Regions from separate parts of the Oceanimonas pelagia genome, predicted to be linked through region 2. Evidence: predicted binding sites of a transcription regulator. Region 2 holds the regulator's gene; each other region holds the start of a gene.
The links. The regulator NrdR, encoded in region 2, represses ribonucleotide reductase genes. The targets are predictions, from matches to a motif close to CACNNTATANNGTG.
Positions count from the first base shown of each region.

Region 1: a site for NrdR is predicted at 5,085-5,098, ahead of nrdG (anaerobic ribonucleoside-triphosphate reductase activating protein). Genes of this name have one in related genera too.
Region 3: a site for NrdR is predicted at 4,526-4,539, ahead of nrdA (class 1a ribonucleoside-diphosphate reductase subunit alpha). Genes of this name have one in related genera too.

Region 1 covers NZ_CP118224.1:1,917,855-1,927,621, reverse strand. Annotated here, with positions in the region: gene nagB (glucosamine-6-phosphate deaminase) at 1-129, opposite strand, end outside; gene nagE (N-acetylglucosamine-specific PTS transporter subunit IIBC) at 228-1,721, shown strand; gene PU634_RS09070 (hypothetical protein) at 1,905-2,249, opposite strand; tRNA gene PU634_RS09065 (tRNA-Asn) at 2,217-2,292, opposite strand; gene uvrB (excinuclease ABC subunit UvrB) at 2,443-4,443, shown strand; gene PU634_RS09055 (CreA family protein) at 4,460-4,927, opposite strand; gene nrdG (anaerobic ribonucleoside-triphosphate reductase activating protein) at 5,114-5,569, shown strand; gene nrdD (anaerobic ribonucleoside-triphosphate reductase) at 5,566-7,338, shown strand; gene corA (magnesium/cobalt transporter CorA) at 7,452-8,399, opposite strand; gene PU634_RS09035 (DUF922 domain-containing protein) at 8,580-9,077, shown strand; gene mnmC (bifunctional tRNA (5-methylaminomethyl-2-thiouridine)(34)-methyltransferase MnmC2/FAD-dependent 5-carboxymethylaminomethyl-2-thiouridine(34) oxidoreductase MnmC1) at 9,130-9,767, opposite strand, start outside.
Region 2 covers NZ_CP118224.1:2,458,342-2,468,108, forward strand. Annotated here, with positions in the region: gene siaA (biofilm regulation protein phosphatase SiaA) at 1-185, opposite strand, end outside; gene ribBA (bifunctional 3,4-dihydroxy-2-butanone-4-phosphate synthase/GTP cyclohydrolase II) at 466-1,575, opposite strand; gene PU634_RS11775 (riboflavin synthase) at 1,606-2,259, opposite strand; gene ribD (bifunctional diaminohydroxyphosphoribosylaminopyrimidine deaminase/5-amino-6-(5-phosphoribosylamino)uracil reductase RibD) at 2,259-3,374, opposite strand; gene nrdR (transcriptional regulator NrdR) at 3,375-3,824, opposite strand; gene glyA (serine hydroxymethyltransferase) at 3,946-5,199, opposite strand; gene PU634_RS11795 (molecular chaperone TorD family protein) at 5,450-6,070, shown strand; gene PU634_RS11800 (DUF2956 domain-containing protein) at 6,079-6,432, shown strand; gene PU634_RS11805 (amidoligase family protein) at 6,445-7,413, shown strand; gene PU634_RS11810 (gamma-glutamyl-gamma-aminobutyrate hydrolase family protein) at 7,401-8,090, shown strand; gene PU634_RS11815 (YqaA family protein) at 8,083-8,514, shown strand; gene PU634_RS11820 (putative nucleotidyltransferase substrate binding domain-containing protein) at 8,592-9,767, shown strand, end outside.
Region 3 covers NZ_CP118224.1:1,302,747-1,312,513, reverse strand. Annotated here, with positions in the region: gene gyrA (DNA topoisomerase (ATP-hydrolyzing) subunit A) at 114-2,726, opposite strand; gene ubiG (bifunctional 2-polyprenyl-6-hydroxyphenol methylase/3-demethylubiquinol 3-O-methyltransferase UbiG) at 2,877-3,575, shown strand; gene PU634_RS06160 (HAD family hydrolase) at 3,583-4,257, shown strand; gene nrdA (class 1a ribonucleoside-diphosphate reductase subunit alpha) at 4,592-6,868, shown strand; gene nrdB (class Ia ribonucleoside-diphosphate reductase subunit beta) at 6,986-8,119, shown strand; gene yfaE (class I ribonucleotide reductase maintenance protein YfaE) at 8,116-8,388, shown strand; gene PU634_RS06140 (DUF1496 domain-containing protein) at 8,390-8,650, opposite strand; gene PU634_RS06135 (hypothetical protein) at 9,114-9,587, opposite strand.

The sequences.
Region 1 (9,767 bases), 540 kb from region 2:
GCTGCCGGTAGGCAGGCCGAGCACGAAGGGGCGCTGCTCGTCGGGCGCAAACTCGCGAATGCGGGTGGCAATGTGGCGGGCGGCCCGGTGGCCGACCTGTTCGGCGTCGGCCAGGGGAAGCAGGCGCATGTCTGAAACCTTAATCTGCAATGTGGTTTTTATAATAAAAAAGCGTCGTTTTCTTACCATGGGCCAGCGGGCTGGCCTGTTTGCACCGGGAGGGCACCGTGAACCTGTTGGGATATCTGCAAACACTGGGCAAGGCCCTGATGCTGCCCATTGCCACCCTGCCGGTGGCGGCCTTGCTGCTGCGTCTGGGGCAGCCGGATCTGCTCAGTATACCCTTTATGGCGGCGGCGGGGAGCGCCATTTTCGACCAGTTGCCGCTGCTGTTCGCCCTGGGCATTGCCGTGGGGCTGGCCAGGGACGGCGGGGGAGCGGCGGCCCTGGCCGGCGCCGTGGGCTATTTTGTGCTGACCGGGGCCGTTGTGGCCCTGAATGCTGACATCAAGCTGTCGTTTTTCGGCGGCATTATCGCCGGCATCATTGCCGGCCACTGCTATAACCGCTTTCACGGGGTACGCCTGCCCGACTCTCTGGGCTTTTTTGGCGGCAAACGGCTGGTGCCTATTGTGACCGGCCTGGTTTGCCTGCTGGCGGCCCTGATGGTGGGACTGATCTGGCCGCCCGTTCAACAGGCCATCGACGCCTTTGCCCGGGCGGTGGCCGGCTCCGGCGCGCCGGGGCAATTTGTCTATGGCGCGCTCAACCGGGCGTTGATCCCGCTGGGTCTGCATCATGTGCTCAATTCCCTGTTCTGGTTTGGCCTGGGCGAGTGCATCAAGGTGAGCTACGAGGCGGCGGGGCAGTTGCAGAACATCTGCCTGCCGCCGGCACTGGCAGGCACCCTCAGCCTGGGCGGAGCCGTGCCGGGCGTGGACGGCGCCAGCATTACTCACCTTGCCGAGCAGGCTACCCGGGGCGATCTCAACCGTTTTTTTGCCGGCGATCCCACCGCCGGGGTGTTTATGGCCGGGTTTTATCCGGTGATGATGTTCGGCCTGCCGGCAGCGGCCCTGGCCATGGTGCTGGCGGCGCCAAAGGGCCGGCGCGCCAGGGCCGGCGGTTTGCTGCTGTCGGTGGCGCTGACCTCGCTGCTCACCGGCATTACCGAACCGCTGGAATTCACCTTTATGTTTTCGGCGCCGCTGCTCTATGTGCTGCATGCCCTGCTCACCGGGCTGGCGCTGGTGGCGGCCAATGGCCTGGGAGTGCTGCACGGTTTTGGCTTTTCCGCCGGCCTGTTTGATCTGGTGCTGAACTGGGGGCTGGCTACCCACCCCTGGCGGCTGGTAGGGCTGGGGCTGGTGGTGGGACTGGTGTATTTTATCCTGTTCTACGGGGTGATCCGCGTGTTTCACCTGGCCACGCCCGGCCGAGATACCGGGGCCGCGGGGGACAGCGCAACCGGTGGCGAAAGGGAAGAGGCCGATGAATGGATGGTCGCCCTGGGGGGCGCCGGCAATCTGGAGCAGATTGACGCTTGTATTACCCGGTTGCGGCTGAGCCTGAAAAATACCGCCCTGGTCGATGATGCCCGGCTCAGGGCGCTGGGGGCCAGGGGAGTGGTGCGCCTGGGCGAGCGGCATCTGCAGGTGGTGCTCGGTGCCCGTGCCGAGGCGGTGGCCGAGGCCATGCGGGCGCGTCGGGCACCATCATAATGACACTTTCTTTCCTTTGGCGCGGCATTCGGTACCAAAGGGAATAAAAACCACATCAGACCTTCGTTCCCGGGCCTGTTGCCGCTGTCCTGTCTGTAAAAATACCATCGGTTTTGAGCCGGTGCAGATGCCGGCTCGCGGAACAATTTTTTGTGTTTCGTTCGGCACTGAAATAACGACGGGTTATGCACAGCCGCCGAAAGCCTTGTGCCGGCGGGGGTGGCGCAGGTTATCCACCATTTCTGTGGATAAGGGTGTGGATTGCGTGAGCGGAACCGGTGAGAAGCCAGGCAGGGCGCGGCTTTCGTTTAAGGAGGCAAAAAAACAGGCAAAAAATAAAGCCAGTAAAATCAATAATTTAAAAAATGCAACGAAAAAAATCCCGCTCGGTTTATGAACACCGGCAAGGACTGGAGCAAAGGCACTGTGATGTGGGTTTTTGTTGGAGAAGGTTGTTGACGAAGTGGATAAGTCAAGTGCCGAAAGGCAAAAAAGTGGCTCCCCCTGCTGGACTTGAACCAGCGACATACGGATTAACAGTCCGCCGTTCTACCGACTGAACTAAGGGGGAATCTCGTGAAGAGGCCGCGAATAATACGTGTCATCAGAGCGCGGGTCAAGCCCCTGACGGCTTTTTGTGCCTGGCCGCCGCCGGCGTGGTTTTTGCCTAAAAACACCGGTCGGGGGTACACTGGCTCCGTACAGCGAGGAGACAGGGTTCATGAGCAAAACGTTTCAACTGGTCAGTGACTATCAGCCCGGGGGCGATCAGCCCGCCGCCATCGCACAACTGCTGGACGGCATTGAGTCGGGGCTGGCGCACCAGACCCTGCTGGGGGTCACCGGCTCCGGCAAGACCTTTACCATGGCCAACGTCATTGCCACCCTCAACCGGCCCACCATGGTGCTGGCTCCCAACAAGACCCTGGCGGCCCAGTTGTATGGCGAAATGAAGGAGTTCTTTCCCCACAACGCGGTGGAGTACTTCGTTTCCTACTACGACTACTACCAGCCCGAGGCCTATGTGCCCACCACCGACACCTTTATTGAAAAGGATGCCTCCATCAACGATCACATCGAGCAGATGCGGCTGTCGGCTACCAAAGCGCTGATGGAGCGGCGGGATGTGATTATTGTGGCGTCGGTGTCGGCCATTTACGGCCTGGGGGATCCCCAGTCCTACCTCAGCATGATGCTGCACCTGCGTACCGGCGACACCCTCAACCAGAGGGACATGCTGCGCCGGCTGGCGGAACTGCAATACAGTCGCAACGACGCCGCCTTTCAGCGCGGCACCTTTCGCGTACGCGGCGAGGTGGTGGACATTTTTCCCGCCGAGTCGGACGATCAGGCGGTGCGGGTGGAGCTGTTCGACGATGAAATCGAGCGCATCAGCCTGTTCGATCCGCTCACCGGCGCCGTGCTGCAAACCCTGGCCCGTTTTACCATCTATCCCAAAACCCACTATGTGACGCCGCGGGAAACCCTGCTGGAAGCCATTGAGCACATCAAGGCGGAGCTGAAGGAGCGCAAGGCCCAGTTGCTGGCCGCCAACAAGCTGCTGGAAGAGCAGCGTATCAGCCAGCGCACCCAGTTTGACATCGAGATGATTCAGGAGCTGGGCTACTGCTCCGGCATTGAAAACTACTCCCGTTACCTCTCGGGCCGGGCCGAGGGCGAGCCGCCCCCCACCCTGTTTGACTACCTGCCCGGTGACGGCCTGCTGATCATCGACGAGTCCCACGTCACCGTGCCGCAGATCGGCGGCATGTACAAGGGCGACCGTTCGCGCAAGGAAACCCTGGTGGAATACGGCTTTCGCCTGCCCTCGGCGCTGGACAACAGACCCCTGCGCTTTGAGGAGTTTGAGGCGCTGATGCCGCAGACGGTGTTCGTGTCGGCTACTCCCGGCCCCTATGAGCTCGACAAGTCCGGCGACGACATTGCCGAGCAGGTGGTGCGCCCCACCGGCCTGCTCGACCCCGAGCTGGAGGTGCGGCCGGTGGCCACTCAGGTGGACGATCTGCTCTCCGAAGCGAAACTGCGAGTAGCGAAAGGCGAACGGGTGCTGGTGACCACCCTCACCAAGCGTATGGCGGAAGATCTCACCGAATACCTGAACGAGCACGGGGTCAAGGTGCGCTACCTGCACTCCGACATCGACACGGTGGAGCGCATGGAGATCATTCGCGATCTGCGTCTGGGCGAGTTTGATGTGCTGGTGGGCATCAACCTGCTGCGGGAAGGTCTGGACATGCCGGAAGTGTCTTTGGTGGCCATTCTCGATGCGGACAAGGAAGGCTTTTTACGCTCCGAGCGCTCGCTTATTCAGACCATAGGCCGGGCCGCCCGCAACCTCAACGGCAAGGCCATTCTCTATGCCGACACCATTACCCGCTCCATGGCCGCTGCCATCGGGGAAACCGAACGGCGCCGGGCCAAACAGCAGGCCTTTAACGAGGAGCACGGCATAGTGCCGCGCGGCCTCAACAAGCGCATCACCGATGTGATGGATCTGGACGGCACCAGGCGGGTGGGCTCAAAAAGGGCGAAAGAGAAAACCCCGCTGCCCGAGCACCTGCCCAGCGCCAGGGAGCTCAGCCATCAAATCGACGAGCTGGAAAAACAGATGCTGGCCCATGCCCAGAATCTGGAGTTTGAGCAGGCCGCGGCGGTGCGCGACCGTATTCATGCCCTGCGCGAACAGTTAATCCGCAGCTGAGGCTGCCGGCCTTAACTCAGGGCGCGGCCGGCGCCCGATAGGCCGCCGTTCCCCACAGCGGCACCGTCGACATGGAGTGCTTGTAGCTGCCGCTGGTTTCCTTGGTGCTGTAGGCGATATAGAGCAGGCTCTGGCTGGTTTCGTCGTAGATGCGACGGATCTTCAGGCTCTTGAGAAAGATGCTCTTGGATTTCTTGAACACGATCTCGCCGCTTTTGGAGCGGTCGATGCCGGCGATCATGGCCGGGGTGATCTCACCGGTCTGCCGGCAGCTGATGGACATGTCGGACGGATCGGCCAGATCCAGATCTGCCACTATGTTGGACATGTGGCAGGTGACGCCGGGCACCTCCGGATCGGTCAGCACCTCGATTTTGATGTCCTTGGTGGTAAACAGCCCCAGAGACACATCACCCACTTCATTGTTATCACAGCCGGCCAGCCCCAGGGCCGCCAGCAGTACTGCCATGCACTTGTTTTTCATGCTGTTCCTCATTGTCAGGCACTTCGCCTGTGATAACACAAAGCGGGCACCGAGGCCAATGGCGGCGGCCGATGCGCAGAGCTGATCCAGATCAGTGAAAGCGCGGATCCTTAAAACCGCGAGTTACAATATATTGTGTTTCGATCTAGCGTATTTGCACAACATATAGTGATTCTTGGTCTTTTTATGCTGAATGCCTTTGAGCCGCGGGTGGTGCTGCAGGAAGTGCCGGGCGAAGTGAGCCTGGCCTGGCTGGTGACCGGCTGTCCGCTGGCCTGCCCGGGTTGCCACAGCCAGGACAGCTGGGATCCGCATGCGGGCACGCCACTGACCGAGGCGCGCTTGAACCGGTGGCTGGACCGCTATGACGGACTGGTGAGCTGTGTGTTGTTTTTTGGCGGAGAATGGGATCGCCACAGCCTGCTGGCACTGTTGCGCCATTGCCGCAGGCTCGGTCTGAAAACCTGTCTTTATACCGGCCGCGAACGGATATCCGGCCTGCTGATGGCGGAGCTGGATTACCTCAAGACCGGGCCCTGGCGCGCGGAGCTGGGCGGACTCGATTCTCCTTATACCAATCAGCAACTGCGGTGTCTGACCACCGGCGAGTTGCTTAACCATCATTTTCGGAGAGCACCATGATCCGTCTGCACCCGGAGCAGCTGACTGCCAAGCTGGACAGTTTTTATCGCTACATGAGGGCGGCCAATGCCGCCGATGGCTCCAGCATGGACCCCAATGCCAACGTCACCCACAAGAACATCGCCACCGCCGAAGCCGAGCTGATGAAGGACTTTTTTGTGCAGGTGAACCGGGGCCTGGTAAAAAACAAGATTGCCGAGCAGTTCGGTGATGAGCTGGCGGCGGAATATGCACGCCAGATTGAGGCCCACGAAATCTATGTGCACGACGAAACCAGCCTCAAGCCCTACTGCGTGTCCATGACCATGTATCCCTTTCTGCTGGACGGTCTGACCAGACTCGGGGGCGAAAGCCGGGCGCCCCGGCATCTGGAGTCGTTCTGCGGGGCTTTTGTGAATCTGGTGTTTGCGGTCAGCTCCCAGTTTGCCGGGGCCGTGGCCACGGTGGAGTTTCTGACCTACTTCGATTATTTCGCCCGCAAGGACTATGGTGACGATTATCTCGGTACCCATGCTCATGCCATCGACAATCACCTGCAGCATGTGGTGTATGCCATCAACCAGCCGGCGGCGGCCCGGGGCTACCAGAGCGTGTTCTGGAACATTTCCCTGTTTGACCGGGACTATTTCGCCAGCCTGTTTGAGCACTTTGTGTTTCCCGATGGCAGCGTACCGGCGGCCGGGTCGGTACGCCGGCTGCAGGCGTATTTTCTGAACTGGTTCAACGAGGAGCGGCGCAAGGCGGTACTCACCTTTCCGGTGGTGACCGCCGCCATGCTCACTCGAAACGGGGCTCCTGCCGATGACGACTTTGCCGCCCTGTGCGCCGGTGAGATGAGCCGGGGCAACAGCTTTTTTGTGTATATGTCGGACAGCGCCGACTCGCTGGCATCCTGCTGCCGGTTGCGCAACGAGATGACCGACAACACCTTTTCATACACCCTCGGGGCCGGGGGCGTGGCCACCGGCTCCATCAACGTGATCACCCTCAACATGAACCGGCTGGAGCAGGATGGCCGGGATCTGCGCACCGAGGTGCAGAAAATTCAGCGCTATCAGGTGGCCTATCGCCGGCTGATGGAGGTGTTTCAGCAGCAGGGCCTGCTCACCGTGTATGACGCCGGCTTTATCAGCCTCGACAAGCAGTTTCTGACCATAGGGGTGAACGGCATGGTGGAAGCGGCGGAGTCCCGGGGCATTCGGGTGGGCAACAATGCCGGCTACCGGCGCTTTGTGCGGGAGCGGCTGAAAGTGATTTATGACGCCAACCGGGCAGCGCGGCGGGAATACGGCTATCTGTTCAATACCGAGTTTGTGCCCGCCGAAAACCTGGGGGTGAAAAACGCCAAGTGGGACCGGGCCGACGGCTATGCCGTGCCCCGGGACTGCTACAACTCCTACTTCTATGCGGTGGAAGACGAGGAGACGCAGGTGCTGGACAAGTTTGTGCTCCACGGCCACGAGCTGGTGCAATATCTGGACGGCGGCTCGGCTTTGCACCTGAACCTGGACGAGCACCTGTCGGCGGAGGGCTACTTACAGCTTTACCGCATTGCCGCGCAGACCGGCTGCCATTACTTTACCGTGAACGTGCGCAGCACCCTGTGCAACGACTGTGGCCATATCAGCAAGCATACCGACTGGCAGTGCGGTGAGTGCGGCAGCGAGCACATTGACCATGCCACCCGGGTGATTGGCTATCTCAAGCGGGTGTCGGCCTTCAGCGCCGGCCGCCGGGCCGAGCACGGCCGGCGTTTCTACCACGTTTAACAACAGGGAGTTGGGAATGGGGAATATGGATTCGAGGAGCCGTTTTAAGCTCTTTCCCTAATCCCTAATCCCTAATCCCTAATCCCTAATCCCTAATCCCTAATCCCTCAAGCTTACAGCCAGCCCTTGCGCTTGAAGAAGTAATAGGTGCCGCAGGCGGACATCAGCATCAGCACCAGCGACAGCGGATAACCGTATTTCAGCGCCAGCTCGGGCATGAACGCAAAGTTCATGCCGTAGATGCTGGCAATCAGCGTCGGCGGCAGGAACACCACGGCGGCCACCGAGAAGATCTTGATCACCTTGCTCTGCTCCAGGCTGGTAAAGCCCATGGCCGCCTCCAGCTGAAAGTTGATCTTGTCGAACAGAAACTGGGTGTGGGGCAGCAGCGATTCGATGTCATACAGCAGCTCGTCAATCCATTTGCGCTGCTCGTCGCTGGCCTGTTTACGCAGGGTCCGGCGCATAAAGCGCAGGGCGCGGCGCGTGTCGTACAGCGCCAGCCGCACATGGCCGTTGCCGTCTTCCTGCAGCATCAGGTTTGACATGGTTTCGCGCAGGTCTTCCACATGCAGCACTTCCTTGGCGGTGTCTTCCAGGGTCTTGTAGCCGTCCTCAATCAGATCCGAGATGTACTCGATTTTGAGCTGAAAGATTTCCAGCAGCAGATCGGTGGCGTCTTCCACTTCCAGCCGGTCCTGGCGCATATAGTGGCGCAGCAGCCGCATCAGGCCGAGATCGTCCTCCCGAAAACTGATGAGCATGTTGTTGCGCAGGGTAAACAGCACGTTGATGCCGTCAATCTCCTTGCCCAGGCGCTGGGGAAACAGCGAATGAATGTGCAGGCCGTCCTTGTCCCGGTAAAAGCGGGCCGACGCCTCGATGTCGTCCAGCTCGTCCAGCTCCGGCACTTCCTCCACGAACAGTTGCTTCATCCAGCGCTGCTCCTGCTCGTCGGGTTTGTGAATATCCAGCCACAGGGTGTTGGCGGGCGGCTTGTCGCTCAGGCTCAGGGGCTGAATTTCGAGGGATTTTCCGTTGAGGATATAGGCGGTGATCATGCAGCGCTCCAACCAGTCATGCTTGACTGCACTATATAGAGCGGAGCCTGGCTTGTCAGGCCGGGGATGGGCTGGCGGCCACCAACTGCGGGCTTTTCGACCATAGACTCAAATGACTTGAGACAACGGCGGGTTTATACTCAGCGAATAGCGCCAGGCGCCGTTACCGGGAGATGAGTTGTGAAAGTGGTTTCTTGTGCGTTGCTGACATTGCTGGCCATGCCGGCCTTTGGCGCCATGGAGCTGAAGGCCCGGCAAACGGTGGAGGTGTACGGCTCTTCGTCACTGCAGCCCAGCCTGGCGGATGTGGATTACCGGCTGTCGTGGCAACTCAGCGGCGAGCGCCATGAAGAAGGCTGTGTGCCAGCTCAGGTGCTGGTGTCGCTCACCGCCACCGTGACTGAGCCGCTGACCTGGCCGCAAACCCCCGAGTGGCAGAATTACCGGCTGGCACTCACCGCCTACGAGCGGCTGGTGCGCGAACGTGCCTTGCTGGCCGCCGAATGGCTGGAGCGTTCGCTGTTTGACATTGCCCCCCAGCCGGACTGCCTGCAACTGCACCGGGTGGCCGACAACGTGGGTTACCATCAGCTCGGCATCGCCCGGACCCTGCTGGAAGACTTTCAGCGCCGGCACGATTTTGGCCGGCAGCTTGGTCTTATTCGTCCCGCAGAATAAGCCCCCTGCGGGGCGCCGGAAGCTATCGGCTTCTGGCGTCCAGCTTACAGCTTTAAGTTACCGGTTTGCCTTTCAGCAGCTTGCGCAGCCAGTGCCGGTTGGGGTTGAGCGCATCCAGCAGCTCCCGGCCGAGGGGCAGGGGCTCATTCAGTATCTGGGATGCCAGCAGCTCCGCCAGCAAGGGCGCCGAGCACATGCCCCGGGAGCCCAGCCCCGAGAGCACATACAGGCCGGCATGATCGGCGGCCAGAGGCAGGGCCTGACCGGCCCGCCTGGGCATGTCAGCGTAATCGGCCAGCTGGGCGGGTCTGTCGGGGGCGGCCCCGGCCAGGGGTAGGTGATCCCGGCAGGCGGCGCGAATGCCCACCCGGCCCTCACCGGGGCTGGCCTTCAGCTCTCCCAGCGCGGGCAGGGTGGTCTGCAGTTTGATCAGATTATCGGCTTCATCGGTATTCCGGTAATCGAGCCCGGCATCGCGCCGGTCGTAGCTGGCGCCCACGCAGTGCAGCCCCTGCCAGGCGGGGGTGAGGTAACCCTCGTAACAGACCACGGTGCTGAGCTTGGTCAGCGCCGGTGTGCTGGGCTGGTGGTTGACCTGGCCACGCACCGGGTACAGCGCCAGGTCTTCGGTTTGTGCCAGGGCGGTCAGGGCATGGCCATTGGCCAGCACCACATTATCGGCGCTGAAGC
Region 2 (9,767 bases):
AGCGGCACCAGTATGTGCTGACGGTTAAGACGGGTGAAATTGTCGGCGTAGGCACGGCCGAAGTGTTCCTGAATGCCGGAAAGCAACTGCCAGCCAATGCCCACCGCCGGAATAAAGGCCAGGATGCAGGCCAGCAACAAGGCCCAGATGGATTTTGCCCTAAGTCCCTTTCCCCAGATGGCCATGCTCGCCTGCTTCGTTCCATTGATACGTTTGAGGCCGGTATTGTTGTCTTTTTTACGGGCAAACTCAATTCGGAAGGCATATTTAAAATGTGTATCAAAACGGGAAAGCAGGAGGGGCCGTGCAGGCCGTCAATCCCGCAACGGCTGGCATTCGGGGGCAGAGCATGCCGGTACCGTGATTGAAAACCCGGCGTGGCCGGCAGAAGGCCCCCCGCCTTTGCGAGGGAGACCAATGCAAAGGCGGGGGGTAACAAAATGGAAGGCAGGGCAACGAGCCAACTTACTCGGTCACGTATTCCACCACTTCCAGGCCAAAGCCCGACAGCGCGTGGTAGCGCTTGGGCGAGCTCAGCAGGCGCATCTTGCCCACGCCCATGGCACGCAAAATCTGCGAGCCCACGCCCACCCGGCGTGAAGTGCCCTGGCGCTTGGCCGCTTCCGGGCGCTCGCCCTTGTCGGCGGCCTCAAACATGCGCACCACCGACAGCAAATGATCCGGGGTTTCCTCCTTGCCGAGGATCACCAGCACGCCGCCTTCGGCGGCAATGCGCGCCATCGACTTGTCCAGCGGCCAGCTGCGGCTGGCGTGGCGGTCGGTCATCAGCACGTCGGTGAGCATGTCGTGAATATGCACCCGCACCAGCGCCGGCTGATCGGCCTTGATCTCGCCCTTGCGCAGGGCAAAGTGCACCTGATTGTCGATGGTGTCGCGGAAGGTCACCAGCTCGAACTCGCCGTGCTCGGTGGGCAGCTGGCAGCGGGCCACCTGCTCGATGGTGGTTTCGTTCTGGTTGCGGTACTCGATCAGATCGGCAATGGTGCCCAGCTTGAGGCCGTGCTGCTCGGCGAACTTTTCCAGATCCGGACGGCGCGCCATGGTGCCGTCTTCATTGAGGATTTCCACGATCACCGCCGCCGGCTCCACCCCCGCCAGCCGGGCCAGATCGCAGCCCGCCTCGGTGTGGCCGGCACGGGTCAGCACGCCGCCATTCTGGGCCTTGAGCGGAAAGATATGGCCGGGCTGCACCAGATCCGACGGCTTGGCGTCTTTCGCCACCGCCGCCTGCACGGTGCGGGCCCGGTCGGCGGCGGAAATGCCGGTGGTCACCCCCTCGGCGGCCTCGATGGACACGGTAAAGGCGGTGGAGAACTGCTCGGTGTTACGGCTCACCATCTGGGGAATGTCGAGCTGACGGCAACGGGCCTCGGTCAGGGTCAGGCAGATCAGGCCCCGGCCGTATTTGGCCATGAAGTTGATGTCTTCCGGACGCACGTGCTCGGCGGCCATGATCAGATCGCCTTCGTTTTCCCGGTCTTCGTCATCCATCAGAATGACCATTTTGCCCTGACGAATGTCGTCGATGATTTCCTGGGTACTGCTTAACGCCATGATGTTCCCCTTGGTTGATTCGGTTAGCCGCTATTTCACAAAACCGCTGGCGGCCAGGGTCGCCAGGGTCAGTCCGCTTGAAGCGTCACTCTGGCCACCGGCCAGCAGCCGCTCCAGGTAGCGGGCGATAATATCTACCTCCAGGTTGACACTGCGGCCAACCTGCCAGTCATTCAGTGTGGTGTTATTCAATGTATGGGGCACCAGCGTCAATTTAAAGGTCGCGCCCGCCACCGCGTTCACGGTGAGGCTGATGCCGTCCACGGTAATGGAGCCCTTTTCGGCAATATAGCGGGAAAGCGCCGCCGGGGCGTCGACCCACAGCTCGATGGCAAAGCCCACCTTGCTCTTTTTGCTGATACGGCCCACGCCGTCCACATGGCCGGACACCAGATGACCGCCGAGACGGGTGGTGGGCAGCAGCGCCTTTTCCAGATTCACCGCCCGGCCCGGCTGGTAATCGGCAAATCCGGTGCGATTAATGGTTTCCGCCGAGACATCGGCGCAGTAGTAGTCCTTGCCCAGTTCGGTCACGGTGAGGCAGACACCGTTGGTGGCAATGGAATCACCCAGAGCGACGTCGGACAAGTCCAGCGCCGGGCAGTGAATGCGGATCACCGAGGAGGCACCCTTTCGCTCGATGGCGGCCAGGGTGCCGGTGGCTTCAACAATACCGGTAAACATCAGTCGGTTACCCTTGCAGTCAGTTTGAGATCACCACCCACCCGGCGGCAATCCTGCCAGGCCAGCCGGGGCGGCTGGCTCATGGCGGTAAATTCGGGCAGCGCCAGCAGGCCCCGGGCCGGGTTGCCCATCAGCATGGGGGCCTGATACAGAATCAGCTCATTCACCAGGCCGGCGCCGAACAGGGCGCCGCCCAGGGTGGCCCCCGCCTCCACCCACAGGTGGTTAAGCTGGCGCCGGCCCAGCTCATCCAGCAACAGCTCAAGATCCAGCTTGCCGTTGCCGGCCTGCGGCAGCACACATTCCTCCACTTCATCACCAAAACCGCCGGTTACCCAACCGCGCAGCAGCAGCACAGGGCCGGGCTGCGCAAACAGCCTGAGCCCGGCGTGCAGCCGGTTCTGGGTGTCGATGATAATGCGCAGGGGCTGACGCAGCTCGCCCTCGGCATAGTCATGGCGCAGCGAGGCCGGCAGCTCCCCCCAGCGCACGTTGAGGGCGGCGTTGTCGGTCAGCACGGTGTCGGCGCCGGAGAGAATGGCACAGCTTTGCGCCCGGTGGCGCTGCACGTCGCGCCGGGCGGCGGGGCCGGTGATCCACTGGCTTTCGCCGTTGGCGAGCGCGGTGCGGCCATCAAGACTGGAAGCCAGCTTCAAGGTCACAAAGGGACGGCCGGTGCGCATGCGGTGCAAAAAGCCCACATTCACTGCCTCGGCGGCCTCGGTCATCAGTCCGGCCTCGGCCTGAATGCCTGCTGCCTGCAGCATGGCCAGCCCGCGACCGGCCACCTGCGGGTTGGGATCTACCATGGCGGCCACGACCCGGGCCACACCGGCGTCGATCAGCCCCTGGGCACAGGGCGGGGTGCGGCCGTGATGAGAGCAGGGCTCCAGGGTGACGTAGGCGGTGGCGCCGCGAGCGGCGGCGCCGGCTTCACGCAGGGCAAACACCTCGGCATGGGGGCCGCCGGCGCGCCGGTGAAAGCCCTCGCCCACCCGCTCGCCGTCTTTGACAATCACACACCCCACCGCCGGGTTGGGACTGGTGGTAAAACGGCCGCGGCGGGCCAGCTCAAGCGCCCTGGCCATCCAGTGCGCGTCTTGGGATGTAAACACTTATTGCTCCAGGCGGGCTATCTCTTCGCCAAACTGACGCAGATCCTCAAAACAGCGGTACACCGAGGCAAAGCGAATATAGGCCACCTTGTCGAGCTGCCTGAGCTCTTCCATGACCAGATTGCCCACCAGTTCGGATTTGACTTCCCGCTCACCGGTGGCCCGCAGCCGCGACTTGATGCGGCTGATGGCCTGCTCGATGGCCTCGGTGCTGACCGGGCGCTTTTCCAGCGCCCGCTGCATGCCGGCTTCCAGCTTGTCTTCGTTAAAGGGCTCGCGAATGCCGCTGGTCTTGATGATGCGCGGCATCACCAGCTCGGCGGTTTCAAAGGTGGTGAAACGCTCCCGGCAGGCATTGCACTCCCGCCGCCGGCGCACCTGCAGGCCATCGCCGACCAGACGGGAGTCGATTACCTTGGTTTCGGTTGCGTTACAAAAGGGGCAGTGCATGAAGCCTCCGCGGGGCCTGTTAATCGGCTGTTAGTGTAAAGAAGCGGGCTGTGGATTGAAAGCAAGAGAAAATAAAAACGGGGCCCGAAGACCCCGTTTCTGATGCCGTTACCGGTGCGCCTTACGCGTAAACCGGGTGGCGACGGCAGATATCCAGCACCTGCTCTTTCACGCTGGCGATGGTGGCCTCGTCGTTGATGTTGTTGAGCACATCACAGATCCAGCCGGCCAGCTGGCGCACGTCGGCTTCCTTGAAGCCACGACGGGTCACCGCCGGCGTACCGATACGAATGCCGGAGGTCACAAACGGAGAGCGCGGATCGTTGGGCACGGCGTTCTTGTTGACGGTAATGAAGGCGCGGCCCAGGGCGGCGTCGGCTTCCTTACCGGTGATATCCTTGTCGATCAGATCCAGCAGGAACAGGTGGTTGTGAGTGCCACCGGAAACCACCTTAAAGCCACGCTTCTGGAACTCGTCGGCCATGGCCTGGGCGTTTTTCACCACCTGCGCCTGGTATTCCTTGAACTCGGGCTCCAGGGCTTCCTTGAAGGCCACGGCCTTGGCGGCGATCACGTGCATCAGCGGGCCACCCTGACCACCGGGGAACACGGCGGAATTCAGTTTCTTTTCCAGCTCTTCGTTGTTGGCGGCAGACAGAATGATGCCGCCACGGGGACCGGCCAGGGTCTTGTGAGTGGTGGAGGTCACCACGTGGGCGTGAGGCAGCGGGTTGGGATACACACCGGCGGCGATCAGGCCGGCCACGTGGGCCATGTCGACCATGAACCAGGCGCCGACCTTGTCGGCGATTTCACGCATGCGGGCCCAGTCTACGATGCCGGAGAAGGCGGAGAAGCCGCCGATGATCATTTTCGGCTTGTGCTCAACGGCCAGACGCTCCATTTCTTCGTAGTCGATCACACCCTGCTCGTTGATGCCGTAGGGAATGATGTTGTACAGGCGGCCGGAGAAGTTGGCGGGAGAGCCGTGAGTCAGGTGGCCACCGTGGGCCAGGTTCATGCCCATGACGGTGTCGCCGGGCTTGACCAGCGCCAGGAACACGGCGGAGTTGGCCTGAGAGCCGGAGTGTGGCTGCACGTTGGCCCAGGTGGCGCCGAACAGTTGCTTGGCACGCTCGATGGCCAGCTCTTCCACCACGTCCACATATTCACAGCCACCGTAGAAACGCTTGGCCGGATAGCCTTCGGCGTACTTGTTGGTGAGCTGGGAGCCCTGAGCCTGCATCACCCGCGGGCTGGTGTAGTTCTCGGAAGCGATCAGTTCAATGTGCTCTTCCTGACGCACGGTTTCATCGCTGATGGCCTGCCACAGCTGGGGATCATAGTCGGCGATATTCATCTCACGCTTTAACATCCGTCTCTCCTGACTCATGGGGGATTGTCACTGAAAGCCAGAGTGTACCCCCAAGCGGCAATCCGGCCTAGTCCCGCGAGCCGGGTTTACACTATTTTTTTACCTTTATGTTGAAAAGTTCACAAAAAGTTGAAAACCCATTAACACACCCCTGCCACCTCCCGGACATGAAGTTGGCCGCCAAACCCGATAGAATGGTGGCTCGATTCACTGCCCGACGAGGGCCGACCATTTAAAGTGAAAGGGGATTATGCAAGCGTTCAGAGTCACTTCCCAGCGCCGGGCCGAGCTGTATCACTGGTTTACCGCCCTGTTTGCCGCTCCCCTGAGCGAAGAGGATCTCAATGAATTCGGCGGTTACGACATGCACCGCTTTCTCGACAGCCTGGCCACCCTGGACCCGCTGACCGAAACCGCCGAAGCCTTTCGCGGCCAGGCGGAGCGCGCGCTGGCCCGGCCCTCGCCCCAGTCTGCCCTGGCACAGGACCACCAGCGCCTGACGGAGAGCCCGGCGCTGCTCGACATCAGCAGCCTGACCGAGCCCGATCAGGAGGCCCTGCTGCTGATGACGGTGCTGCTCAAGCAACACGGCACCGAGCTGGCCGACGACGATCCGCTGCACGTGTGCAACCAGCTGGAGATGATGGGCACCCTGGCCCTGGCCGCCGCCGATACCGACAACGATGAGCAGCGCCTGCACCTGCTCGACCAGCAACGGGAGCTGGCCAACAGCCAGCTCATCGACTGGCTGCCGGCCTTTGCCGAACGCTGTGGCGAGCGGGATGCCGGCGGCTTTTATAACGCCGCCGCCCAACTGCTGCTGGCGGTGTTTATCATGGATCTGCACTACCTCAACAACGTGGCGGAATAGGCGGCCCCATGCGTTACAGCAAACACAAAAAGGCCGAGGCCTCACCGGAAACCCGGGCCGAGGCCGAGCGCGTGGCCAGAGCTACCCAGCGTCCGGGCCAGACCAAGGAGCAAACCCGGCTGATTGCCCAGGGGATCCAGAAGGGCATAGAGGAATATAAAAAGCAGCAAAAGGCCAGGGCCCGCGCCGCCGACAAGGCCCGCCGGCAACAGCAACGCCAGCAAAATACCGAAATGCACGAAGATAATGAGCCGGACGCGGCGCCTTCCTGCAACGGGCCTGACAGGCTGTTGCCCTGGGGGCTGCTGGCACTGAGCTGGGCCGGCTTCCTTCTATACTTGTGGCTGACCCGCCACGGCTGATCAGGAGACGCCATGCCGCTCACCATGCCACCGCAACAACACACCCGGGAAGGCCAGGAACGCCGGCTGGGCGTGGAGCTGGAGCTGAGCGGCATTACCCTGCCGCAACTGGTGAGCCTGGTGGCCGACACCCTCGGCGGGGAAAGCCGGCCGGTGTCGGAATACGAGTTCAACATTCCCACGTCACTGGGCGACTTTCGGGCCGAACTCGACTTTGACTACCTCAAGCAACTGGCCCGGGCCCAGCGCCGGCACCCGCCCGGCGAGCTGGAGCAGGCCGCCACCGATCTGCTGGGCAGCCTGGCACGGCAACTGGTGCCCCTGGAGCTGGTGTGTCCGCCGCTGCCGCTGTCCCGGCTCGATCTGCTCAACCGGCTGTTTGAACGGCTGCGGGAATACGGCGCTCATGGCACCCGTCACGCCCTCTATTACGCTTTTGGCCTGCACCTCAATCCCGAGCTGCCCGACACCGACATGGAGACCCTGCTGCGCTACTTTCGCGCCTACCTGTGCCTGCACGACTGGCTGGAGCAACACGAGGACATCGTCACCGCCCGCAAGCTGTCGCCCTACATTCGCGCCTTTCCCAAAGACTATGTGCGACTGGTGCTGAATAGCGGCTACCGGCCCGACATGGCCGGCTTTACCGCCGACTACCTGGCCTGGAACCCCACCCGCAACCGGGCCATGGATCTGTTGCCGCTGCTGGCCTGGCATGACGAACAAAAAGTGCAGGCGGTGGTGCAGGACGACAAGGTCAACAAACGCCCCACCCTGCACTACCGGCTGCCCAACTCCGATATCGACAACCCGGTATGGTCGCTGCGCCACGCCTGGGCCGGCTGGCTGCAGGTGGAGCGGCTGGCCAGCGACGAGCCGCGCCTGGCCGGGGCCTGCCGGGCCTACCTTAACCACCTGGAACAACTGACCCCCGACTTTATGGATCCCTGGAGCCTGAAGGTGCGCCCATGGCTGCGCTGATCGGCGTAACCGGCCCCAGCAGCCGCCTGCCCCTGGCCTGGTGGGCCACCCGGCTGGCCCTGCACCTGGCCGGGGGCCGGGGACGGCACCTGACGCCGGCCAACATGCACCGGCACAAGCGGGAGCAGTTGCAGGGCCTGATCATCGGCGGCGGCGACGACATCGACGCCGCCCTCTACGGCCACGACACCGGCCGGGCACCGGCGGATCCCGAACGGGACGCCTTTGAAATCGAGCTGATCGAGCACGCCCTCGACACCAGTTTGCCGCTGCTCGGCATCTGCCGGGGCGCCCAGCTGATCAATGTGGTGCTGGGCGGCTCACTGCACGCCGACATTCGCCCGCAGCGACTGCACACCTCCAACCGGCGCACGCCGCTGCCCCGTAAAACCGCCATCGGCTGTGGCAACGGCCGGCTTAACCGCATCATGCAACAGCCGCGCTGGCGCATTAACAGCCTGCATCATCAGGCGGTGGACCGGCTCGGCAGCGGCCTGGCGGTGGTCGCCCGGGATCTCGACGGCTTTGTGCAGGCCATTGAAAGCACCACCGACCACTACCTGCTGGGGGTGCAGTGGCACCCGGAGTACCTGCCCTACCTTTCCTGCCAGCGCCGGCTGTTTCGGCACCTGGTGCACGCCGCCGAGCAAAGCTGGCCCGAGGCCCTCTATGACTGATTACCTGCTGGTGTTTGGCAGCAGCCTGCTGGCCGCCACCATCGCCCCCTTTTATTCGGAAGTGGTGCTGGCGGCGGTACTGACCCGCCAGCCCGACGCCGCCCTGCTGCTGTGGACCCTGGCCAGCGTCGGCAATACCCTGGGCTCCATGGTCAACTGGTGGCTGGGCAAATACCTGCTGCACTACCGCCACAAGCGCTGGTTTCCGGTGAACGACAAGCAGCTCGAGCGGGCCCAGCGCTGGTTTCAGCGCTTTGGCGTGTGGTCGCTGCTGCTGGCCTGGGCGCCGGTGGGCGGCGACGCCCTCACCTTTATTGCCGGCATCATGCGGGTGCCGCTGGCACTGTTTACCCTGCTGGTGTTTATCGGCAAGGCCCTGCGCTACGCCGTGGTGATCTGGTTCGCCGATACCCTGCTGCTGTAACCAGAGCCTTCGACCAAAGTCGGCTGGCAAACACCGTTTTCGCTGTAATACTGGGCTGATAACGGCAAGGAGGCCTTATGCAGGATCAGTTCAACTTCGCTCACCCGCCCTTTGACACCCTGACCCCGGAGCAGCGCCAGGATCTGCTGGATCAGACCGACATCGCCTACTTCGCCCGGGGCGAAACCCTCCTTGAGCCGGGCCAGCTCGTCGACTGCCTGTACATCATTCTCAAGGGCGTGGTGGAAGAGCGCCACACAGAGCGTGGCGAGGTGTTTGCCCAGTACACCACCGACGATCTGTTCGACATTCGCGGCCAGTTCGACGGTGAGTGCCGCCATGGCTATGTGGCGCTGGAAGAAACCCTGTGCTTTGTGCTGCCCACCCAGGCCTTTCTCACCCTGATGACCGACAACCCGGATTTTGCCGCCTGGTTTCAGCAGGATCTCAAGGGCCGGCAGCAGACCACGGCACCGCGCAAGAATCTGTCGGAATTCATTCTCACCCGCATCGACAACAGCAACATTCAGCCGGCCATGGTGATCGACGGCCAGACCTCGATCTTGCAGGCCACCCGGCTGCTTAAAACTCATCACCTGGAGTCGCTGATCGTGGCCCACGACGGCAGCTTTGGCATGCTCACCGGCACCGATCTGCTCTATGGCGCCGTGCTCGACGCCCTGCCCGCCGGCGAGCCGGTGCACGTGCTGGCCAGCTTCAACCTGGTGTCGGTGCAAAAGGGCGACTTTCTGTTCAACGCCCTGATGCTGATGGTGCAGCACAAGATTGAACGGGTGGCGGTGAAGGAAGGCGAGCAACTGGCGGGCATTCTGGAAATGACCCAGTTGCTCAGCCAGTTTTCCACCCACTCCCAGGTGCTGGGGCTGCGCATTCTGCGCGCCGAGACCATCGACGAACTGGCCGAGGCTGCCGCCACCCTCGGCATGCTGGTGGAAAACCTGCACAACAACGGCGTGCGCCTGCCCTTTATCATGAAACTGCTGGCCAGCCTCAACGGCCAGCTGATGCGCAAGGCCTTTGAGTTCGCCTTTCCGCCCGAGCTGCACGACCGGCTGGCGCTGATGGTGCTGGGCAGCGAGGGCCGGTGCGAGCAGGTGCTGAAAACCGATCAGGACAACGCCCTGGTGCTGGATAACGACCTTGCCCCCGGCGAGGTACGGCCTTACGCCGAGCAGTTCAGCCGCCACCTGGAGCGACTCGGCTACCCGCCCTGCCCGGGCCGGGTCATGGTC
Region 3 (9,767 bases), 1.2 Mb from region 2:
CTAATGTATGGCGCCGCAACACCGGCGCTCTGTCGTTTTACACGGCGCTCACGCGCCAAGTCAAAGCAAAATCCGATCCAGAGCACAAAAAAGAGGCCCGCAGGCCTCATTTTTTATTCTTCATCACTGGCCGGTGCAGACGCATCACTCACGTCCCCGGCATCCAGCCCTTCCTCGCCCTCGATGGGCTCGTCGTCTTCCGGTTCTTCAATGCGCTGCAAGCCCACCACCTGCTCGTCTTCTCCGGTACGGATCAAACGCACGCCGGCGGTGTTACGGCTGATCAGGCTCACTTCCGACACCCGGGTACGCACCAGGGTACCGCCATTGGTGATCAGCATGATCTCGTTGGTTTCGTCCACCTGAATGGCCCCCACCACGGCACCGTTGCGATCGCTCACCTTGATGGACACCACGCCCAGAGTGGCCCGGCTCTTGGTCGGGTACTCTTCCAGGGCGGTGCGCTTGCCGTAACCGTTGGCGGTGGCGGTGAGAATGGCGCCCTCGCCGCGGGGCACGATCAGCGACACCACGCTGTCGTTGTCACCCAGACGAATACCGCGCACGCCGGTGGCGGTCCGGCCCATGGCGCGCACCTGATCTTCATGGAAACGCACCACCTTGCCGGCATCGGAGAACAGCATGATCTCGTTGTCGCCGTCGGTAATGTCCACCCCAATCAGCTCGTCGCCCTCCACCAGGTTGATGGCGCGAATGCCCGACGCCAGCGGCCGGCTGAAGGCGGTCAGCTCGGTTTTCTTCACGGTGCCCTGACGGGTGGCAAAGAACACCGCCTTGTCGTCGGCGTATTCCTTCACCGGCAGAATGGCAGTGATGCGCTCGTGCTCGTCCAGCGGCAACAGGTTGACGATGGGACGGCCACGGGCGGTGCGGCTGGCTTCCGGCAACTGATAGACCTTGAGCCAGTACACCTTGCCAGCGGTGGAGAAGCACAGAATGGTGTCGTGGGTATTGGCCACCAGCAGCCGCTCGACGAAGTCTTCTTCCTTCATGCGAGTCGCCGACTTGCCGCGGCCGCCGCGGCGCTGAGCCTCGTAGTCGGTGAGCGGCTGGTACTTGACGTACCCCTGGTGCGACAGGGTCACCACCACATCTTCCTGAGTGATCAGATCCTCGATGTTGATCTCGGCGCTGGAGGTGGTGATTTCGGTGCGGCGCTGGTCGCCAAACTGCTCTTTCAGCGCCTCCAGCTCTTCGCGGATCACTTCCATCAGCCGGGCACTGCTGTTGAGAATGTGCAGCAGCTCGGCGATCTGCTCCAGCAATGCCTTGTATTCTTCCAGGATCTTCTCATGCTCGAGGCCGGTCAGCCGGTGCAGGCGCAGTTCCAGAATGGCCTGGGCCTGCTGCTCGGTCAGGTAGTACTGACCGTCACGAATGCCGTACTCGGGCTCCAGCCATTCCGGACGGGCGGCGTCATCACCGGCACGCTCCAGCATGCTGGCCACATTGCCCAGTTCCCAGCCCTGCGCCAGCAGGCCGGCCTTGGCTTCCGCCGGGGTCGGCGAGCGGCGGATCAGTTCAATCACCGGATCGATGTTGGCCAGGGCAATCGCCAGGCCTTCCAGGATGTGGGCCCGGTCCCGCGCCTTGCGCAGTTCAAACACGGTGCGGCGGGTCACCACTTCGCGGCGGTGCTGAATAAAGCACTCCAGCATTTCCTTCAGGTTGAAGGTGCGCGGCTGGTTGTTGTCCAGCGCCACCATGTTGATGCCGAACACGGTCTGCATCTGGGTCTGGGCGTACAGGTTGTTGAGGATCACCTCACCCACCTCGCCCCGGCGCACTTCGATCACGATGCGCATGCCGTCCTTGTCGGACTCGTCGCGCAGGGCGGAAATGCCCTCGATGCGTTTTTCCTTAACCAGCTCGGCGATCTTTTCGATCAGCCGGGCCTTGTTCACCTGGTAGGGCAGCTCGGAGACAATAATGGTCTCGCGACCGCTTTTCTCATCGGTTTCAATCTCCGCCAGGGCGCGCACGTAGATCTTGCCGCGACCGGTACGGTAGGCATCGAGAATGCCGGACTTGCCGTTGATGATGCCGCCGGTGGGAAAGTCCGGCCCCGGTATCAGCTCGATCAGCTGGTCGATGCTGATGTGCTCGTCATCAATCAGCGCCAGGCAGCCATCCACCACCTCGTTGAGGTTATGGGGCGGAATATTGGTGGCCATGCCCACGGCGATGCCGGAAGAGCCGTTCACCAGCAGGTTGGGTACCTTGGTGGGCATCACCGCCGGGATCAGTTCGGTGCCGTCGTAGTTGGGCACCCAGTCAACGGTTTCCTTGTCCAGGTCCGCCAGCAGCTCGTGGGCGATTTTGTCCATGCGCACTTCGGTGTAACGCATGGCCGCGGCGGAGTCACCGTCCACCGAGCCGAAGTTGCCCTGGCCGTCGACCAGGGTGTAGCGCATGGAAAAGTCCTGTGCCATGCGCACTATGGTGTCGTATACCGCGCTGTCGCCGTGGGGGTGATATTTACCTATTACATCGCCCACCACACGGGCCGACTTTTTATAGGGTTTGTTCCAGTCGTTGCCGAGCTCGTTCATGGCGAACAGCACGCGGCGATGCACCGGTTTCAGGCCGTCTCGAACATCGGGAAGGGCCCGCCCCACGATCACGCTCATGGCGTAATCGAGGTAGGAGCGGGTCAGCTCTTCCTCAATGTTGATCGGCATGATTTCTCGGGCCAAATCGGTCATAGCAAGCCTTGTCCCCAGGTTATTGATTATATGGCTTTAAAAAGCGAGCCATTCTAGCACAGTTCCGGCCCGACGGGACCAGTGAAGCTGGCGACCCCTGCCCGCTTGGTTATAATGGGCTCCCCAATCGCCCAGGCACAAGGCTGTTTCATGAACGTAGATCAACAGGAAATCGACAAATTCGAGGCCATGGCTTCACGCTGGTGGGACATGGACGGCGACTTCAAACCCCTGCACAGCATCAATCCGCTGCGCCTTGGCTGGATTGCCGACAAGGCCGATGGCCTGTTTGGCAAGCGGGTGATCGACATTGGCTGCGGCGGCGGCATTCTCAGTGAAAGCCTGGCCCGGGAAGGCGCCGAGGTCACCGGCGTCGACATGGGCAAGGAGCCGCTGGCGGTGGCCCGGCTGCACGCCCTGGAAAGCGGTGTGAGTGTCGATTACCGCCAGGCCACCGCCGAGCAGATGGCCGGGGAGCAACCCGGGCAATATGATGTGGTCACCTGCATGGAAATGCTGGAGCACGTGCCCGAGCCCGCCTCCGTGGTGGCGGCCTGTGCCCGCCTGGCCAGACCCGGCGCCAATCTGGTGTTTTCCACCATCAACCGTAACCCCAAGGCCTGGCTGCTGATGATCGGCGCCGCCGAGCATCTGCTGAAAATGGTGCCCAAGGGGACCCACGATCACCGCAAATTCATTCGCCCCGCCGAGCTGTGCCGCTTTATCGAGGCCGCCGGTCTGGTGGTGAAGGACATTCAGGGCGTGGTCTACCGGCCGCTGCACGGCGACTTCAGGCTCAGCCACGATGCGGACGTCAACTACATGGTGCACGCCATCAAACCGGAGTAAGACGGTCATGTACAAGGCGGTATTATTTGATCTCGACGGCACCCTGCTCGACACCGCAGGCGACATGGGCGCCGCCGCCAACCATGTGATCACCGGGCTGGGCCTCACCGCCCTGCCCGACGAGGTACTGGCCTGCACCACCTCCGACGGCTCCTATGCCCTGCTGAAAGCCGGCATTCCGCCGGCCCTGATTGAACAGCACGGCCTTGAAGCATTACGGGAGCGCATGCTCGGTTTTTACCGCCAGAACCTGTGCCACCACACTCAGCCTTACGCCGGTGTGCCCGAGCTGCTGGGCTGGCTCAACCAGAATGCCATTCCCTGGGGGGTGGTCACCAACAAGCCGGCGGCGCTCACCGACCCGCTGCTGGCGGCAATGCCGCTGTTCGCGCAGTGTGGTGTGACCGTCAGCGCCGATACCCTGACCGTGAAAAAGCCGCACCCGGCCCCGCTGCTGCACGCCGCCGAGCGCCTGGGCGTGGCCCCCGGCCATTGCGTGTATGTGGGCGATCATCGTCGCGACATCGAGGCGGGACTGGCCGCCGGCATGGCTACCTTGGCCGCCGGCTGGGGCTATGTGTCGGCAGGCGAGGATCCTTACAACTGGCAGGCGAAGGGCGTGATGGAGTCGGTCACGGCACTCAGCCGCTGGCTGCAAGGGGCGTTTGGCGCCCGCTGCTGAAAGATCCCGCGGATCCCCAAGCCCCCGTTTTTTGCAAGCCAAATATTTTAAAAAAAGTTTTTCGCCGGCCACAAAAAAACCAGTGTTTTGGCAATGCCAGAACGCCAACGGCACAGCAGTTAGTGAACGCAAACATAGGCCCGGTTCACACAGATTATCCACAAGCTGCCCAGATCCGGCCCGGGTTGAGAATCGCCCCCCAACCCACTATATTGTGCCCATTCCAACTAAGACAACTAGATGTTGTGTTTCCGCCACACAGCAACCACACTATATAGGGTGGTTGTCACGCACGGGGTGCGCGGCACAACACCACTGGGAGAAGGTCCATCTCATGAATAAACATCTGCTGGTTACCAAACGCGACGGCGCCAAGGAACCCATCGATCTGGACAAGATCCACCGGGTGATCACCTGGGCCGCCGAGGGCCTGGACAACGTGTCCGTTTCCCAGGTGGAGCTGCGCTCCCATATTCAGTTCTACGACGGTATTCGCACCGAAGACATTCACGAGACCATCATCAAGGCCGCCGCGGATCTGATCTCCGAGCAGACCCCGGACTACCAGTATCTGGCCGCCCGCCTGGCCATGTTCCATCTGCGCAAAAAGGCCTACGGCCGCTTTGAGCCGCCTCACTTCCATGACCACGTGGTGCGCCTGACCGAAATGGGCAAGTACGACCAGCATATTCTGGCCGACTACAGCCGCGAAGAATTCGAGGCCATGAATGCGCGCCTGCACCACGAGCGCGACATGGACTTCTCCTACGCCGCCATCAAGCAACTCGAAGGCAAGTACCTGGTGCAGAACCGGGTGACCGGCGACATTTACGAAAGCCCCCAGTTCCTCTATATGCTGGTGGCCGCCTGCCTGTTCTCCAAGTATCCGAAAGAAACCCGGCTGGACTACGTGACCCGTTTCTATGACGCCGTGTCCACCTTCAAGATTTCCCTGCCCACGCCCATCATGTCCGGCGTGCGCACCCCCACCCGCCAGTTCAGCTCCTGCGTGCTGATCGAGTGCGGCGACAGCCTGGACTCCATCAACGCCACCTCCGGCGCCATTGTGCGTTACGTGTCCCAGCGCGCCGGCATCGGCATCAACGCCGGCCGCATTCGCGCCCTGGGCAGCCCCATTCGTGGCGGCGAAGCCTTTCACACCGGCTGCATTCCCTTCTACAAGCACTTTCAGACCGCGGTCAAATGCTGCTCCCAGGGCGGTGTGCGCGGCGGTGCCGCCACCCTGTTCTACCCCATGTGGCACCTGGAGGTGGAGTCGCTGCTGGTACTGAAAAACAACCGGGGCGTGGAAGAAAACCGGGTGCGCCACATGGACTACGGCGTGCAGATCAACCGCCTGATGTACCAGCGCCTGATCAAGGGCGGCGACATTACCCTGTTCAGCCCGTCCGACGTACCCGGCCTGTATGACGCCTTCTTTGAGGATCAGGCCAAATTTGAACAGCTCTACGTTCAGTACGAAGCCGACGACAGCATTCGCAAGCGCACCGTCAAGGCGGTGGAGCTGTTCTCGCTGATGATGCAGGAGCGGGCCGGCACCGGTCGCATCTATGTGCAGAACGTGGATCACTGCAACACCCACAGCCCGTTCGATCCGAGCGTGGCGCCGGTGCGCCAGAGCAACCTGTGCCTGGAAATCGCCCTGCCCACCAAGCCGCTGATGGACATCAACGACGAGAACGGCGAAATCGCCCTGTGCACCCTGTCCGCCTTCAACCTGGGCGCCATCGACAGACTGGAAGATCTGGAAGGCCTGGCGGATCTGGCGGTGCGGGCCCTGGACGCCCTGCTCGACTATCAGGACTACCCGCTGCTGGCGGCCAAAAAAGGCTCCATGAACCGTCGCACCTTGGGTATCGGCGTGATCAACTACGCCTACTACCTGGCCAAAAACGGCGTCAAGTACTCCGACGGCAGCGCCATCGGCCTGACTCACAAGACCTTTGAAGCCATTCAGTACTACCTGCTGAAGGCCTCGGTGCAGCTGGCGAAGGAATTCGGCCCCTGCCCGGCGTTCAACGAAACCACCTACGCTCAGGGTATTCTGCCCATCGACACCTACAAGAAGGATCTCGACGCCATCTGCCAGGAGCCGCTGCACCTGGACTGGGAAGCCCTGCGGGAAGAGATCAAGAGCACCGGCCTGCGCAACAGCACCCTGACCGCGCTGATGCCCTCCGAGACCTCCAGCCAGATCTCCAACGCCACCAACGGCATCGAGCCGCCCCGTGGCCTGGTGTCGGTCAAGGCCTCCAAGGACGGCATTCTCAAGCAGGTGGTGCCCGAGTACGAGCGCCTCAAGAGCCAGTACGAGCTGTTGTGGCAGATGCCGTCCAACGACGGCTACCTGCAGCTGGTGGGCGTGATGCAGAAGTTCGTGGATCAGGCCATTTCCGCCAACACCAACTACGATCCCGCCCGCTTTGACGGCGGCCGGGTGCCGATGAAGCAACTGCTGAAGGATCTGCTCACCGCCTACAAGTTCGGTCTCAAGACCCTGTACTATCACAACACCCGTGACGGTGCGGCAGACGCCCAGAACGACCTGCAGGAAGATGACGGCTGCGCCGGCGGCGCCTGCAAGATATAAAGGCGCCTTACTGAAATAATTCGCGGCGGGTGTGTTCCCGCCGCCGTGCGCAGCGTCGCTGACACCACCCGGAGTGGTTGAGCGGCACTGCGCTCTTGTCTTTGCGGAATGAGAAAAATGTCTTACACCACTTTCAGTCAAATTCAGAACGATCACATGAAAGAGCCCATGTTCCTCGGCAATCCGGTGAACGTGGCCCGCTACGATCAGCAGAAATATGAAATCTTCGAGAAGCTGATTGAAAAGCAGCTGTCCTTCTTCTGGCGTCCGGAAGAAGTGGACGTGTCCCAGGACCGCATCGATTACCAGGCGCTGCCGGATCACGAAAAGCACATTTTCATCAGCAACCTCAAGTACCAGACCCTGCTCGACTCCATTCAGGGCCGCAGCCCCAACGTGGCACTGCTACCGCTGGTGTCGATCCCCGAGCTGGAAACCTGGATTGAAACCTGGGCGTTTTCCGAGACCATTCACTCCCGCTCCTACACCCACATTATTCGCAATATCGTCAACGATCCGTCCAGGGTGTTTGACGATATCGTGGCCAACGAGCACATTCAGAAACGCGCCAGGGACATTGCCCACTACTATGACGAGCTGATTGAATACACCAACTTCTATCACCTCTACGGCGAAGGCGAGCACGAGATCAAGGGCCGCAAGGTGCTGATCAACCTGTATGAGCTGAAGAAAAAGCTCTACCTGTGCCTGATGTGCGTCAACGCCCTGGAAGCCATTCGCTTCTACGTGAGCTTTGCCTGCTCCTTTGCCTTTGCCGAGCGCGAGCTGATGGAAGGCAACGCCAAGATCATCAAGCTGATTGCCCGGGACGAGGCCCTGCACCTGACCGGCACCCAGCACATGCTCAATATTCTGCGCAGCGGTGACGACGATCCCGACATGGCGCAGATCGCCAAGGACTGTGAACAGCAGTGCTTTGAGCTGTTCAAGGCCGCCGCCATTCAGGAAAAGGAATGGGCCGAATACCTGTTCAAGGACGGCTCCATGATCGGCCTGAACAAGGACATTCTGTGCCAGTACGTGGAATACATCACCAACCTGCGCATGCAGGCGGTGGGCCTGGAGCCGGCCTTTGCCGGCGCCAAGCAAAACCCCATTCCCTGGATCAACGCCTGGCTGTCTTCCGACAACGTGCAGGTGGCGCCCCAGGAAGTGGAAGTGAGCTCCTATCTGGTGGGTCAGATTGACTCTCAGGTGAGCCACGACGACCTGGGTGACTTTGAACTGTGAGCAAGGTGCACACGCGGGATCTCAGCTTCGAGCTGCGGGCGGGGGAAACCCTGCTCGACGGCCTGGAGCGCACCGGTCACGCGGTGGAATACCAGTGCCGCAGCGGCTACTGCGGCGCCTGCCGCACGTCGCTGCTGGCCGGCACCGTGCGCTACCAGCAGGAGCCGCTGGCCTTTGTGGCCGGCAGCGACGTGCTGCCCTGCTGCTGCCAGCCCGAGGGCGAGGTGCGGCTCGACATAGCGCTGCTGACCCTGAAACAGCAGGCCTGAATCAGTCGCGACGCTTGCCGGCGGTGGGATCAAAGGGATGCCAGCTCAACCGGCCATTCTGCTCAAACGACTTTTCCCGCTCGCACACAAACCACTGGGATCCCATCTGGATCACCGCCCCCCGGGAATAACGCTTGTCTTCAAAGTAACACACCGGCTCGGTGCCGGTGGCAATGTTCAGCTCCACCGGCGCGGTGGCAAGAGTATTGGCCGTCGCCAGGGCCGACAGCCCCCACAGGGCACCCAACATCAGGTATTTCATCTTTTTTCTCCTCTCACCCTGAGCATTCGGTTTCAGTTTAACACTGGCTGAGCGGGCGCGGCTTGCTTTTCCGCTCGCCCTTGGCTAGGGTAACTGTAATTATTTTTCCTGTTTTTTTAGTCACTTGCAAAGGCATGCTGGCGCTTTGGGATGGTTTGTTCTGTTGGTTTTGCCACCATGGCAACTGATAAGGGAGACATCGCCTTGAAGTAGTGGTTTTGCCGTGATCATGTTGTAACTCTGTCGTGACCACGACAATTTTGCGCCGCGCAAAAGGAAAACGGCACCTTTTGCCGGCGAGAAATAAACGGAGCCAAATCATGAGCAAGGAAAAGGTGAAAAAGAAAGCCCAGAAAACCCTGAAGGAAAAACGTCAGGAGAAACGGGAAAAACGCAATAACGCAGAATAAGCGGACTTTCGGTACCGCTCCGGGGGCGCCATCACGGCGCCCTTTTTGCCGGCTCAGTCAAAATACCACTCCCAGCGCAACTGCCGGATCAGCCCGTCCCGCCACTCTATGGTGACCGTTTCCGTGGTCTCCGCCGAGCCGTAGCGCCAGCGCACGGGATTGCGTTCGGCGGGCGGCCCCAGCCACTCGGCCAGGCCACTGCCCGGGCTGCCGGGCTGCAAAAAGGCGGGCAGCCCGGCATGGGGCCGGCTCACCAGCAAATAAATCGGCATGCCGTCGGGGCGCGCCGCCTCGCTGGACAAGTAGGTCTGGGCTTCCAGCCCGGGGCAGCGCAGGGTTTCTATTTCGTCAATCAGGCCGGGCACATGGGGATTTTCCACCTGGCGATAAACATACTCGGGCTCGGCACAGGGCGCGTTCATTACCTCGCCGGCAATGTGCTCAAGCCGGGCCAGGGCCCGCTCCTGCTGACCGGCGCACCCGGCCAGGGGCAACCACAGCAACAACCAGCCAAGTCTCCTGCTCACGGTATGCCTCCCGCTTGATTCCAATGCCGCCTCTCTGAATATAAATGGCTTTGCCACTGTCCGTGTGCGCCCGCCAAAAGAGAGACATGATAAGCAAAACGACAAGGGCAACCGGTAATCTGTGCCTGCCGGCGGCCCATATCAATGTACGCCGGCGGTTACGGCCCTGACGGTAAAAAC